2 regions of the Desulfocurvus vexinensis DSM 17965 genome follow, and region 1 is predicted to be linked to the other one. Evidence: riboswitches for the same ligand, from Rfam matches in the RefSeq annotation. Region 1 holds a riboswitch; the other holds the start of a gene.
What was found. A riboswitch is a leader RNA that binds a small molecule or an ion and turns the genes downstream of it on or off. The one in region 1 is predicted to bind cobalamin.

Region 1 (7,539 bases):
ACCCGGGCACGATCTCGATGCGCGAGTACAGCTCCATGCTGCGCTCGACCACGGCCTTGGTGATCACGTCCAGGACCAGGACCACGGCGGCCAGGGTCAGGGGCAGGGCGAATTTGCGCATGTCCGCTCCGGGCGCGGGCCTCAGCCCTGCCCGCCCTCCGGGGCGCCGTCCTGGGCCATGACGCCCGTGCAGCGCGGGCACAGGCCGGGGTGTCCGGGCGCGGCGCCCAGCTCCTGGCTGTATTTCCAGCAGCGTTCGCATTTGGCGCCCGGGGCCGGGGCCACGGCGATGCGCAGGCCGTCCACCTCCTGGCTGGTCCAGGCGTCGGCGGGGGCGGTGTCCAGGGGCGCGAGCACGGCCTGGGAGATGATGCAGATTTCCGCCAGGTCCACGCCCGGGGCGCGCAGGTCATCCAGCAGCTCCTCGCGGGCGTGGAGGGTGACGCAGGTGTCCAGGCTGTGGCCCACGGTCCCGGCCTTGCGCACGGGCTCGATGGCCTTGGTGATCTCGGCGCGCACGGCGGCCACGGTCTCCCAGCGCTGGCGCTGGGCCTCGTCCAGCAGGTAGGCCTCGTCCATGGCGAAGCGCAGGGCGAAGATGGTCTTCACGCCGGGGTGGATGGGCTCGGGCAGGTGCTGGAAGGCCTCCTCGGCGGTGAAGCTCAGGATGGGCGCCACGTCGGTGAGCAGGGTCAGGGTGATCTGCCACAGGGCGGTCTGGGCGCTGCGGCGCTCCAGGGAGTCGGCGGCGCTGACGTAGAGCCGGTCCTTGACGATATCCAGGTAGAAGGCCGACAGGTCGGTGCCGCACATGGTGTGCAGGGCGTGGAAGGCGCGGTGGAACTCGAATTCGGTATAGGCACGCTGCACGCGGGCATGGACGCGGGCCACCAGGGTCAGGGCGTAGCGGTCCAGGGGCAGCATGGCCTCGGGGGCCACGGCGTGGCGCGCGGGGTCGAAGTCGCCCAGGTTGCCCAGCAGGTAGCGCAGGGTGTTGCGGATGCGCCGGTAGGCGTCCACCAGCCGGGCCATGATGGCGTCGGAGTAGCGCACGTCGTCCTGGTAGTTCTCCGAGGCCACCCACATGCGCAGGATATCCGCGCCGTACTTGTCCACGACCTCCTGGGGCGCCACCACGTTGCCCACGGACTTGGACATCTTCTTGCCCTCGCCGTCCACAACGTAGCCGTGGGTCAGCACCGCGCGGTAGGGCGCGCGGCCGCGCGTGCCCACGCTGGCCAGCAGCGAGCTGTGGAACCAGCCGCGGTGCTGGTCCGAGCCTTCCAGGTACATGTCGGTGGGGAAGGTCAGCTCCGGGCGCTTCTCGGCCACGGCGGCGAAGCTCGTGCCCGAGTCGAACCACACGTCGAGGATGTCGTCCTCTTTCTCCCAGTGGGCGCCGCCGCACTTGGGGCAGGTCAGCCCGGCGGGCACCACGTCCGCGACGGGCGCCTCGAACCAGTAGTCGCAGCCGCGCTCGTGGGCCTCGAAACGCGCGACGATGTCCATGACCCAGTCCTTGTCGAACCAGGCCTCGTCGCAGTCCTTGCACAGCAGGGCCACGATGGGCACGCCCCAGGTGCGTTGGCGCGAGATGCACCAGTCCGGGCGGGTTTCGATCATGCTGTGGATGCGCTCGCGGCCCCAGGCGGGAATCCAGCGCACTTCGTTCTTGATGGCCTCCAGGGCCCGGGCGCGCAGCCCGTTGCGCTCCATGGAGATGAACCACTGGGTGGTGGCGCGGTAGATCACCGGCTGCTTGCAGCGCCAGCAGTGCGGGTAGGAGTGGCGGATCTTCTCCAGGGCCAGCAGGTGGCCGCGCTCCTTGAGCACGTCGATGATTTTGGGGTTGGCCTCGTCCACGCGCAGCCCGGCGAAGAGTTCCACGCTGGGCAAAAAGCGCCCGGTGTCGTCCAGGGGGCTCAGGATTTCCAGCCCGTAGCGCAGGCCGGTGTCGTAGTCCTCGCGGCCATGGCCGGGGGCGGTGTGCACGCAGCCGGTGCCCGCGTCCAGGGTCACGTAGTTGGCCAGCACCACGCGCGACTCGCGGTCGTAGAACGGGTGGCGCGCCACGGCGCCCTCCAGGGCCTGGCCCTTGAAGCGGGCCACGACCTCGGGGGCGTCCCAGCCGAAGCGCGCGGCGCAGTCGGCCACAAGGGCCTCGGCCAGCACGTAGAATTCATCGCCCGCGCGCACGGCCACGTAGTCGAACTCGGGGTGCAGGGCCACGGCCATGTTGGCCGGCAGGGTCCAGGGCGTGGTGGTCCAGATGACCACGAAAGCCCGCGCGGGGTCCACCCCCGGGGCGACCTCGGCCAGCCTGGCGTCGGGCAGAGGGAAGCGCACGGAGACGGACGGCGAGGTGTGGTCGTGGTATTCCACCTCGGCCTCGGCCAGGGCGGTCTTGCAGTCGTTGCACCAGTAGATGGGTTTCTTGCTGCGCACCACCGAGCCCTGGCCCATGAAATTGCCCAGCTCGCGGGCGGTGGCCGCCTCGTAGACCGGGTTCATGGTCAGGTAGGGCTCGGCCCAGGTGCCCAGCACGCCCAGGCGCTTGAACTCCGCGCGCTGCACGTCGATCCACTTGCGGGCGTAGTCGCGGCAGATCTTGCGCACGGTGACGGCGGGCAGGTCGGTCTTGCCCTTCTCGCGCAGCTCCTGGGCCACCTTGTGCTCGATGGGCAGGCCGTGGCAGTCCCAGCCGGGCACGTATTCGGCCTTCATGCCGCTCATGTTGCGGTGCTTGACGATGATATCCTTGATGGTCTTGTTCAGCGCGGTGCCCAGGTGGATGTGCCCGTTGGCGTAGGGCGGCCCGTCGTGCAGCACGTAGCGCTCCCGGCCCTGGTTGGCGGCGACCATGGTGCCGTAGGCGTCGATTTCCTCCCAGAACTTGAGCATCTGCGGCTCGTTGCTGGTCAGGTTGGCCTTCATGGGAAACGTGGTGGACGGCAGGTGCAGGGTCTTCTTGTAGTCGCTCATGCGGCAGGGTCCCTATGTCTATAAGTAGTATGACGGGCCGGGGTTCAAGCGGGAGACAACCGTAATCAAGTCGGATGGAAAGTCAAGGAAAGACCTGCCGGGGCGCCGGACCCGGGCACAGGGAGGATTGGCTGGATTAAACTGCTATTTCAGTGTGTTGTCAGAAATCGTAACGCATGGTGACACCGGGTGCCGTTTGCGCTAGAAGGGCACCTTGCATCCTGGTTCGCCCGCCCGGGCGTGAAAAGGGAACCCGGTGGAACTCCGGGGCGGCCCCGCCGCTGTGATTCCGGCCTTGCGCACGGCGCAAGGAAGCTTCGGCCCTCGATGAGCCACTGCCCCCGCCGCGCGCGACGCGCCACGGGGCGGGAAGGGGAGGGCACGGACCGGAAGAGCCAGAAGACCTGCCGGATGCCCGCGCGCCTGCCGCCGGACGACGAGGGCATTCGTCCGCCGGGTCGATGCCCCGTGCATCCTGGCTCGCCCCCGGTCCGGCGCGTTGCCGGGGTTCCGGGCCCCGTCCTTCCACCCGCATCAGGCCGCCCACCTGGCATATCGCAAGGAGGTCTCCATGCGATCTGTCCTTTGCCGCCGTCCGGGCCTGCCCGGGCTGCTGCTGGCCCTTGTCACGACCCTGACCGTGGCGCTTTTCGGCGCCGTGTCCGCCTTTGCCGGGCACGCCACCCCGGCCCGGGACAAACCCGCCATCCTGCTCGTGGCCTTCGGCACCTCGGTGCCCGAGGCGCGCAAGGCCTTCGACGACATGGACGCCGCCGCGCGCGAGGCCTTCCCGGACATGGCCGTCCACTGGGCCTTCACGTCCAACATCATCCGCGAAAAACTGGCTGCCGAGGGTCAGCAGACCGATTCGGTGCCCGTGGCCCTGGCCAGGATGCTCGACGCGGGCGTGACCCGCGTGGCCGTGCAGTCGCTGCACGCCATCCCCGGCGAAGAGTTCCACGAGAAGCTTGTGCGCGTGGTCCGGGGCTTTGGCGGCGAAGGGTTCAAAAAGCTGACCATCGGCCAGCCGCTGATGAGCAGCGACGAGGACATGGCCGCCGTGGCCGACGCGCTGCTGGCGACCTTCGGCCCGCAGCGCGCCAAGGGCGAGGCCCTGGTGTTCATGGGCCACGGCACGCACCACCCGGCCAACATCTACTACCCGGGCCTGCAATGGTACCTGGACCAGCGCGACCCCCTGGCCCTGGTGGGCACCGTGGAAGGCACCCCGGGCCTGGAGTGGGTCGTGGCCCGGCTCAAGGAAAAGGGCGCCACCAGGGCGCTGCTGGTGCCGCTGATGTCCGTTGCCGGCGACCACGCGCGCAACGACATGGCCGGCGACGAGCAGGACTCCTGGAAATCCGTGCTGGCGGCCCAGGGCATCGCCGCGCGGCCCGTGCTCCAGGGGTTGGCCGAGTTCGCGCCCTTCCGCGCGCTGTGGCTGAACCACCTGCGCCAGGCCGTGGCCGAGCTGGACGAGGAGTAGAGGATGCGCGAGGGCGGGACGGCGGACATGGCCCCGGGCGGGCGCTGGCGGCTGGGGCCGCTGGCGGCGCTGCTCGGGGCTGCGTCCGCCGCCTCGCTGGCGGCGGCCTGCCTGTGCGGGCCGCTGCCCATCCCGGCGGGCGAGGCGCTGGCCCATCTGGGCGCGGCCCTGGGCCTGCCCGTGGGCCAGGGCCTGGACCCGGCCCACGGCGTGGTGGTGGTGGACATCCGCCTCTCGCGGGCCTGCCTGGCCTGGCTGACCGGGGCGGCCCTGGCCATGGCGGGCACGGTGTTCCAGGGCATCCTGCACAACCCGCTGGCCGACCCGTTCACCATCGGCGTGTCCACCGGGGCGGCCTTCGGGGCCTCCCTGGCGCTGTTTTTCGGGCTGGCGGCGCTGCCCGTGTGGGCCGGGGTGGGGCTGTTGCCCGTGGCGGCCATGGCCGGGGCCTTCGCGGCCCTGGGCGCGGTCATCGCCCTGGGCCGCGTGGGCGGGCGGCTGCGCCGCGAAACCGTCGTCCTGGCGGGCATCGTGGTGGCCACGTTCCTGGGCGCGCTCATCTCGCTGCTCAAGGCCCTGGACGAGGAGTCCGTGGCCAGCATCGTGTTCTGGGTCATGGGCTCGCTGCAGGGGCGCGGCTGGGCCCATGTGGGCTTCGCCCTGCCGTATTTCCTGACGGGCGGGTTACTGGTCGTGGCCTGGGCCCGCCAGCTCGACCTGCTCTCCCTGGGCGACGCCCAGGCCCGGGCTCTGGGCCTGGACGCCGACCGTGCGCGGCTGGCGCTGCTGCTGGCGGCCAGCCTGCTCACGGGGGCGGCGGTGTCCGTGTCCGGGGTGGTGGGCTTCGTGGGGCTGGTGGCGCCGCATCTGGTGCGCCTGGCCCTGGGCGCGGAGCACCGGCCGCTGGCCGTGGTCTCGGCCCTGGCCGGGGGGCTGCTCCTGCTGTGGTCCGACGTGGCGGCGCGCATGGTGCTGCCCCACGGGCAGGAGCTGCCCGTGGGCGTGGTCACGGCGCTGCTCGGCGGGCCGTTTTTCTGCCTGGTGCTGCGGCGCCGGGCGCGCGGGGGCGGGCTGTGATCCGCGCCGAGGCCGTGTGCTGCGGCTATGGCCGGGTGGAGGTGCTCCACGGCGTATCCCTGGACGTGCCCTGTGGCGGCGTCACCGGGCTGCTGGGCCCCAACGGCAGCGGCAAGACCACCCTGGTGCTGGCCCTGGCCGGGGTGCTGCCCTTGTCGGGCGGGCGGGTGGCCGTGGCGGGGGCGGACGAAGCCGCCCGGGCGGACATGCACGCCCTGCCCGCGCGGCGCCGCGCGCAGCTTGTGGCCTGCGTGCCCCAGCGGCTGGACATGGCCTTTGCCCTGCGCTGCTCGACCCTGGTGCTCATGGGCCGCTTCGCCCACACCTCGGCCCTGGCCGAACCCGGCGAGGCCGACCGCCGCATCGCCCGCGAGGCCATGCGCGCCACGGGGGTGGAGCACCTGTGGGACCGCCCGGCGGACGCGGTGTCCGGCGGGGAGCTGCAACGGGTGCTGCTGGCCCGGGCCCTGGCCCAGCAGGCCCCGGCCATGCTGCTGGACGAGCCCTCGGCCAGCCTGGACCTGGCCGCGGCCATCCGGCTGTTCGACCTGCTGCGGGCGCTGGCCGGGCAGGGCCGGGCGGTGCTGTGCGCCATGCACGATTTGAATCTCGCGGCGCTGTACTGCGACGCGCTGGTGTTTCTCAAGGACGGGCGCGTGGCCGCCGCAGGCCCGGTGAAGGACGTATTCCATGAACGGACGCTTTCGGACATCTACGGCACGGACATCCGCGTGGGGGCCCACCCGCTCACCGGCGCGCCCCAGGCCCATTTCGTTCCCGGGGCTGGCCCTGGGGCTGGCCCTGGCGGCGCTGCTGGCGGCGGCCCCGGCCCGGGCGGAGATCACGGTCGTTGACGGCCTGGGCAACACGGTGCGCCTGCAGGCCCCGGCGCGGCGCATCGTGGCCCTGTACGGCGCGTTCAACGAGATCCTTGTGGAAATGGGCCTTGGCGGGCGCATCGTGGCCCGCACCGTGGCCGACGCGGACCTGCCCGCAGTGGCGGCCCTGCCCAGCATCGGCACGCACATGCGGCCCAACCTGGAGATGGTCCTTGGCCTTGGGCCGGACCTGGTGGTGCAGATGAGCGCGCGGGCCGGGGCCTCGGAGCCCGTGGAAGCCCTGCGGCGCCACGGGATTCCCGTGGCCGAGTTCAACCCCGGGAGCTTCGCGGAGCTGTTCGCGGCCATCGAGGCCGTGGGCGCGCTCACGGGCGAGCCCGGGGCCGCCGGGGCGCTCATTGCGCGGATGCGCGCGCGGCTGGAGGGCGTTGCCCGCTGCCTGGACGGGGCCGAACCCCGGCCCAGGGTATTCTTCGAGGTCCGCGCCCAGGCCCTGCTGGCGGCGGGGGCCGGGGGCATCGTGGACGACGTGATCCGCCACGCGGGCGGGGTCAACGCCGTGACCGAGGCCAAGCGGCTGGTGCACCTGGGCGAGGAGGCCCTCTACGGACTGGACCCGGATGTGTATGTGGTCCAGCGCGGGCCGATGAACGAGGCCCCGCTGCCCGTGGGCCAGCGGCCCCTGCTGGCCCGGCTGCGCGCCGTGGGCCAGGGGCGGGTGCTGGAAGTGGACGAACGGTTGTTTTCGCGCCCCGGGCCGCGCTCGGTGCTGGCCGTGGAGGCCCTGGCGCGGTTTCTGTATCCCGAACGCATGAAGGAATGTCAGCTGCAATGAACGGTTACGGCATCTTGTACGGCGTGGGCACCGGCCCTGGCGACCCCGAACTGCTGACCCTCAAGGCCGTGCGCGTGCTGGGCACGGTGGACCGCGTGTACGCGGCGCGCTCCAGCGGCAACGCGCATTCGGTGTCCTACGGCATCGTGCGCCCGCACCTGCGCCCGGGCACGCAGGTCACGCCCCTGGCCTTTCCCATGACCCGCGACCAGGGCGCCCTGGACGCCGCCTGGGCCGACAACGCCGCGCGGGTGCTGGCCGACCTGCGCGCCGGGCTGTCCGTGGCCTTCCTGACCCTGGGCGACCCGCTGACGTACAGC
Region 2 (7,539 bases), on a different contig from region 1:
CAGGGATGTTACCGGCAATTTTAAGAAATTGGCCGGTAACATCTCTACCAATAGCTTTCGAGAATTTTGCCGCGGAATTACGGATCTGGTCAATCAAGTGTTATCCCGGCATCCGCGGCAGCATCTATTGCATGGTCAACAAAAATCCTGGCGAAATCATCGTTTTCACCAAGCCCCACGTTTACGCAGATAACTTCAAATCCATTTTTCTTTAATATGGATTTCCAGGAATCCTCTTCATCGCTTGACATATCATTAAGCGTGTGATCACCGGCGACAACCATGAAGGGTTTGAGAACGACCTTTTTTATTCCATACAACTTCATAGTTTCAATAGCGTCTTCAATACCGGGGTAGCCTTCGACACAACCCGTTGCTGTAACCACCTCTGGATACATCTTGCGCATGACCGATGCCAATTCGAGATAAACACCGCCGTTGCCGGGGAAAAACTCATTTCCGTGGCCCATATAGAGAATGCCGGCTTTTTCCTTCTTCGCCAATTCAATATCCGGGGCCAAGACCATAGCAATCGCGGCAATATCTTCCGCATATGGGGCTTTGGTACCATAGGTGCCCAGTGCCGGCCTGCCAAGCGCGATTTTATGGAATGGTTTGTAGTGGGCTTTTTTCATCGTTCCCATACTCATCAAGGCGTCAACGTATGTGTGCAAATCGAGAAACTCTTCACCCATGGAGATATGCGTGGGTTGCAGGACAATGGTGTCAAACCCCTCGTTTTGCAAATCCGCGATTGTCGCGAGGGGCGTTTTTACATGGAGAACATCGGTGGGAATTTCAGGATGCGCTTTGATATATGCAGGGTCTTCTGCTCGGTGCTGCCATTTTTTACGAATGATGTTTGAAGTAAAAGCGATCCTCACCGGTGTATGGGGGTATTTTTCCATAAGCTGGCTACGGATATTCAAGAGTCCATCGAGGGCGGACTCTACCGTGGTACCGAACATGGCAAGCACAATGGCATTTTTGTGTTCAGCCTTGTAAGCGCCGCTTGCATGGCTTTTTGTCACATTCCCGGAAAATAGAAGTGTAACCGCGAAAAAGAATGATACGCATCTCAACATAAATCTCATGCCAACCTCCATCTTTTCCGGCCTGAAAAGGAAAAATCCCCAGGCCAATTGATAAATTGATCTGAGGACCCCTGATTTTTCCACAGATGTTTCGACGCGCTCCTGTCCACGGAGCAAGGTCGGATCAGTAATCAAGGCAGGTCTTCTGACTCCCGGATCGTCCTACTTATCGCGCCTTCCCAACGCCAATGCGTCAGTGGCGATAGCGACGTTCGTCCCCGGTCACAGCGGCGGGCCCGTTCCCGATTTTCACGGGATTCCCTATCAAGTCCGTGCGGACACCTGATCAATGGCTATTTATCATAAAATCACTTTCAATTACCAATAAAAATTGTCCTGGAAATTCAATGTAACTTTAGGTTTTTTGGCTTTTACTATTCTTACCGCACACGGGGCAATGCTGCATGCTCAACGGCTTTTCCAGACCGCTGCCGGCCAGCAAGGTTTCGTTTTGGAAAATTTCGACAGTCGGCCCGTCTGCCGTAATCCGGCCCCGGTGAAGTACGATGGTGCGCTGGCACAAGTCCATGGCCATATCCAAGTCATGGGTGGCAATAATTTTGGTGTGTTGAAAGGTTTTTAGCAATCCGATCAGCCGTCGGCGCGAGCGTGGGTCCAGGCTGGAGCTGGGTTCGTCCATTACCAGAATGTCCGGCGACATGGAGAGCACAGCCGCGATGGCTGCGGAACGTTTTTCTCCGCCGGACAGCTTGTAGGGCGGTCGTTTTATAAGGTGAGGCACGCCGACGGTTTCCAGTGCCTGCATCACTTTTTGTTCCACTTCCACCGCTGGCAAACCCAGGTTAAGGGGACCGAAAGCCACATCGTCAAACACCGTGGGCATGAACAATTGGTCGTCCGGGTCTTGGAATAGCATGCCCACCGTGCGGCGAACCGTTTTGAGATTCTTGGCGGTCACGGGATAATCGCCGATGCGCATGACGCCCTGAGTAGCGGTCAGGCAACCGTTGAGATGCATCAATAGTGTCGACTTGCCGGCGCCGTTGGCCCCCACCAGCGCCACTGATTCGCCGTGACCAATGTGAAACGAGACTCCGTTCAACCCCATGGTGCCGTCCGGGTAGACGTAGTGCAGATCAATTGCGTCAATGGTGTGGTGGCTCATGTGAATAATCCCGTAATCAATAAGCCCAGTTTCATGGGCAGGTTGGAAAACCGCAGCAGCGCAAACAGCAGCAGCCAAAAGGTCACATGACGTACTTCCTTGATGCCGAAGTGCATCGACCTAAGGATAGGAATATGTCCCTCGAAACCCCGACAGCGCATGGCCAGATGAACGCGCTGGGCTCGGTCCAGCGTACGCAGCAACAGGTGACCGACCATGGAGACGAAGGGCTTGAAGCCCATGCCTTTGGATTCTCCGAAGACGCGTAGCGAGCGGGCGCGCACAAGGCGAGCGGCCTCGTCCGTAAGGACAAAAATATAGCGGTAGAGAAAGAGCAGCTGAACCACAAAAGGCCGGGGAGTGCCTAACTTTTCCAGGGCCAGGCAGACGGTGTTGAAGCCGGTCAAGGCGATAAGCGTCAAAGCGGCTGTAACAGTGAGGACAAAACGCATTAAAATAGAAAGGTATGAGACCCATCCACCGGAAATATGGATGCTTCCCAGCTGGAAAAGGATCTCGCGATCCAACAAAGGATTGAAGATACCGATGAAGATAGCGAATGGGGCGACGATCATCACCTTGCGAAGCAAAAAGGTCAAGGGCAGATCCCCGGCGGTGATCAGGGTCACTGGGAAAATGAAAAAAGGGATCAGAGCCGACAGCTCGTATTTGCCAAAGGAGACCACGGTCACGATGAAAACCAGCGTGGTAATCAGCTTAGCCCTTGGGTCCAGACGATGCAGAGAACTATCGCCCGTTGCCAGGGTGTCCATCCGGCCGATATCGAATAAGTTTTGATCGATTTTTAACATGTTCAAGGCACCAATGGGCAGAGGCGGTATTGCCCCTGCCCATTGGATCTTTTAGGTGATGTTGCCGCGTTGGACAATTCTGACGCGTTCGTAAAAATTCGAAAAATATTTTTGCTTCCACACTATGTGGTATGAGCATAAAGGAAAATCACACCACCGATTGTATATGAAAATTTGCCAGCCGACTTTTTACGGTTTCATCAATTCTATTTCACATTATTTCTACGTCGTTTCAGTCCTAAACCGATCATTCCGGCCATGAGAAGGGTCAAAATCCCTCCCACCAGGCCAGCCACGGATGTTCCCGCGTCCACTGCTGGCCAGGGTGTGTGTGCTTCGGCCGAGGCCTCGGGTTCGCCACCTTCGGTTTTAAATCCATAATCGGGTAAAAAGGCGGTTTTTTCCTGGAGATGAGCCAACGATCCATGCAACCCGTGCTCTGGGTTCTCCAGCTCTTCGCTACCCGAGGTTTTGAACATAGCCCACTCCAGGCCATCCGGATTGGCTGAGGCGAACCAACTGAGGGCAACGCCGGTCAGAATAGCAATGGCTGAGAGTCCGACCAGAACCGTGCGCATGGATGACCGCCCCTCGGATGGGCTGCTTACGGCGGTGACGATTTCGGGACGGGCTTTCCAGACAAAACCGACCACGGCGGCTGTGACCAGCCCTTCCACAATGCCGATTGCCAGGTGGATAGGCTGCATCAACAGCACGAAGGTTCCGAAGGGCAGTTCCGAAATGCCTGAAAAAAGGGTCTGCAGAACCACGCCGAAGGCGCCCAATTGAAGGCCTATCACAGCGGATACCATAGCGCCGGTAAGAATACGGCCCTGACTGGCCTGGCCGCCAACGATGCGTTTAAAAATGAAGGGATAGGCCACGAAGCAGGGGAAAAAGCCCAGATTAAAAATGTTGCACCCTAGCGCCAGCAAGCCGCCGTCGGCGAAAAAGAGCGCCTGGACGGTCAAAACCGAGGCCATTACGAGAAAGGCGGCATAAGGACCGAGCAAGATCGCCAGGATCATCCCTCCTCCCAAGTGGCCGCTGGAACCTGTGGCCGGAATGGTGAAGTTGATCATCTGGGCCGCGAAAATAAACGCACCCAACACCCCCATGAGCGGGACCTTGTGGTCATCCAACTCTTCTTTGACCTTCTTGGAGCTGTAAGCGATCAATCCGGCGGTGGCCGCCCACATGGTACCTCCGACAGCCGGTGAAATTAAAGCATCTGCCATGTGCATAACCCAGTCTCCTTTAACTGATAAGTGAGTGAAATACACCCCAAAGATCGGGCACAACAAGCGTCCATTTCCAAGGGGATCATTTTATTCGAACACATGCCTTGTCTGGCCAACTTAATGGCATTGAATGAAACGGCTTGTAACCATAAGAGTACAATTGGATTTTGATTGAATAAACCTATCCTTCCCAGTGCTTTCCATTTCCGCACCAAATAAAAAAGGCCGCGAAGGTGCATCTCCTCTGAGGTGCATGGGCCTTCGTGGCCTGATCCAACCAACGAAAATAAATTTACAAAACTTACAGCATCTTCATGATGCTCTAATTAAGAGCGGCATAAAATCATACATCGGTCTAAATGTCAAGATTAATTTTTTAACGTTTAAATTTCAAAAGGTTAACAAAATTATGGCCACCATGCGAAATGAATGCACAGCCCAAACGCTTAGACGGTATTGCATCCTTAGGCCTGATATGTCACTCCGAATACCGAATCCGAAAGCCAGTTCTTGAAACTGGGATTGTTACAGAACTGCTTGAACATCTTGGTGTGGTCTGAAAGCCGGTCCATTTCAGCCGACAGTGGGGTCTTAATGGGCTTATTATCAGTCTCGAAAAACAGCAGCGCCATTATTCCCGTTTTTCCACATACAACTATAATTTACAAAAGTGGTGTGCTCGTTGCTGTTCCGGAAATGCTGACGCGTGCGGAACCATCCCTCGACCTGGGGATCACGCAGGTCCGGGTTGCCCTAAATGTGGGACCGCATGTTGTTGCCGCGTCATGGAAACTCATTGTTTGCCTTCGCTTATAACGATTTCCGCCTCGCCGTGCGTTCAGTCTTGGCGGACAGGTGACTCTGTATGTGACTTTCACTGGCCATGCCGCAGTTGCTCCGCCTCGTATTTCTCAAATGAGTCATAGTTCGGAATGCCGCGCGAGCGGTTGTTTCTGCCTTGAATGGTCTGGTCCACCCGGCTTTTGATGTACCCGTAGAGTTCCTCAAAGCGCGAAACATGGATGAAGAACGTCTTCGCCTTGAACTTGCGCTGAATGGTGGTGTGAATTTCGGCATGGTTGAAGGGACGGAAGCTGCCATAGCCGGCGTCGGCCTGACGATAATCGAAGTAGCGCTTGATCAGATAGTCGATGTATCCCTTCTTGATGGTGTCTGCGCCGATGGAATCCACCGGGTATTGCATCCGGGGCGACCGTTTGCGGCCGAAGGTTACGGTGTTGGCGATAATGCTGTCGCTGACACTCGCGGCATTCACGTTCACCGACTGCATGGGACTCTTTTCGGTCTGCCGGGGTGACGCCCTGTGCGTCCAGAACAGTTCCATCTTCTTTGCGTGGACATCCGCCGGTGAAATCTCCCCGCGCGTGATCTTGGAGTGACAGTTCCCGCACACGACGATCAGGTTTTCGATCTTGTTGCTCGAGGGGTCTCCGTCGATATGATGGATCTCCAGCACCGCCACGTCCTCAACGCCGCAGAATGGGCAACGGTTGTCGGCTTCCTGATAGAGCTTCTTGCTCGTCAGGGCTGAAACCGTTTTGCGCTGCTTCGGGCGCTTGGGCGTTTGGTTCTCTGTTTTGGACATACCTGGTTAAAGCTCCCCTTTGAATGCCTTGTCCAGGATCGAGGGAAGCAGGGCGTCGAGTTCGGATTCGGCGTCTTTTTGTGCAGCGAGCATTGCAGCGACTTTGGCTTGCAGGCGGTTGAACCAGACCTGCTTACCATACTCCGGCACGGGAACCTCAATCTCGGTCAACTTGGTGAGACCCAATGTGCGGTTTCTTCCTGCTCCACCTGGCGAAGCTTCGCCAATCTTCCGGAGCCCTTCCTCGGTCAGGAAGTAGAAGCACAGGAACTCGGGCGTGGAGACGCCCGCCTTGGGAACACATGTTATGAACCGGTGAGACCCGTATCGGTCGCTATCCTCTGGTTGGGCAACTGCAATCGCTCCTTCCCACGCAAACACGTTGCTAAAAATGAGGTCTCCAGGCTCTATGCCGTAAAGTCGCTTTGTGCCCACACTCAGGTAATCGAGGGCGGGTTTGTGGAATGTCCCTTTGCCGAATGACCGGATACCGAGTTCCGGATATTCCTCACCCATTTTGGGTTCGACGGGACGACGTACAAGCGGAGCCACATCGTTCATCGTCCGCGAGGGCACACCATCAATTACTTGTGCAAAGGCGCTACGGAGCATTGCCTCCGCTTTCCGTTCGATCTCTGCCTTATAGCTCAGTGCCTCATTTATTTTCGCAACGATGGCATCGATCTTTATCACGATCCGGTCTTGTTCATCCCTGTCGGGGAGCGGTATCGACATTCGAAGGAATCTGTCCTCCTTGAGCCTTACGCGGTTGGTCGTTCCTTCGCTAGCAGATCGGCACAGTTCTATGAATCTTTGGGTACAACTCAGCCACTTTAAAAAACCAGGAGCAAGGCGTTGGTCGATTATCTTGAAGGATGGGAAATCGTTAGTAGCAATGGCTCCATCCAATTCATCGGATACGATACCAAATGCGCCATGCCTCGCATCAATTCGAGACAGAATGAAATCGCCTGCACGAACGCGAAATCTGCGTCCCGTAGCCAATTCCAAACCTGTCGTTTCCCCTCGTGGAACAACTCCCTTACCCCACAGTCGCACGGTGACCTGCTGGTAGCGGGCGGCCACATCGATCTCGATTGAGTCCTCGTTCTTTTCGAGAACCTCCCCGAGAGGAACTGTAGCCCAGCCGTTGCCCGTCATGGTTTCCCTCCTCGGGAGCCAACTGGCTCAGCCAATGTAGCTTTGATCTCTTCTATGATCTTCCCGATTCGAAGGTTCTTTTCAGCGATACTCTCCGCAATCTGTTCGGGGGGAAGATGCTCAAGTGCTTCAGCGCCACGTGGATTCTTTAAATCAAGGTTGCAGCCGTTAGATAATACGCCCTTTGCCTTGACCTTCCAGGCGTGCGCGTTCTCCTGGCGCTTAGTCGATTTGAACCATTTGAACAGATCAGCGAGTTCATCGTATTGAAGCGGACTGGTCTTGGTGTATTTTTTCCGGCCATCAGGCAATGGTTGTTCGTAGTACCAAATCATTTCCGTCGGTCCGGAGCGGTCGAAGAAGAGAAGATTCGTCTGGATCGGTGTGTACGGTTCAAAAACGCCCTGTGGCAGCCGCACGATGGTGTGCAGGTTGAAGCTCGTAAGCAATTCCTCCTTGATACGCGCACAGAGACCATCGCCAAACAGCGCACCATTGG

Region 2: it holds a riboswitch for cobalamin, as region 1 does, so the genes downstream of both, G495_RS20980 (sirohydrochlorin cobaltochelatase) here and G495_RS0111985 (sirohydrochlorin cobaltochelatase) in region 1, are expected to answer to the same signal.

Annotation. Positions count from the first base shown of each region.
Region 1 covers NZ_JAEX01000019.1:33,668-41,206, forward strand. The annotation lists gene lspA (signal peptidase II) at 1-121, opposite strand, end outside; gene ileS (isoleucine--tRNA ligase) at 142-2,982, opposite strand; cobalamin riboswitch at 3,187-3,408, shown strand; gene G495_RS0111985 (sirohydrochlorin cobaltochelatase) at 3,554-4,468, shown strand; gene G495_RS0111990 (FecCD family ABC transporter permease) at 4,496-5,545, shown strand; gene G495_RS0111995 (ABC transporter ATP-binding protein) at 5,542-6,399, shown strand; gene G495_RS0112000 (ABC transporter substrate-binding protein) at 6,416-7,219, shown strand; gene cobI (precorrin-2 C(20)-methyltransferase) at 7,216-7,539, shown strand, end outside.
Region 2 covers NZ_JAEX01000007.1:1,710-9,248, reverse strand. The annotation lists gene G495_RS20980 (sirohydrochlorin cobaltochelatase) at 90-1,229, opposite strand; cobalamin riboswitch at 1,213-1,395, opposite strand; gene G495_RS0107895 (energy-coupling factor ABC transporter ATP-binding protein) at 1,450-2,220, opposite strand; gene cbiQ (cobalt ECF transporter T component CbiQ) at 2,217-3,032, opposite strand; gene G495_RS0107885 (energy-coupling factor ABC transporter permease) at 3,239-4,276, opposite strand; gene G495_RS20330 (HNH endonuclease signature motif containing protein) at 5,148-5,879, opposite strand; gene G495_RS21690 (restriction endonuclease subunit S domain-containing protein) at 5,886-7,040, opposite strand; gene G495_RS0107870 (class I SAM-dependent DNA methyltransferase) at 7,037-7,539, opposite strand, start outside.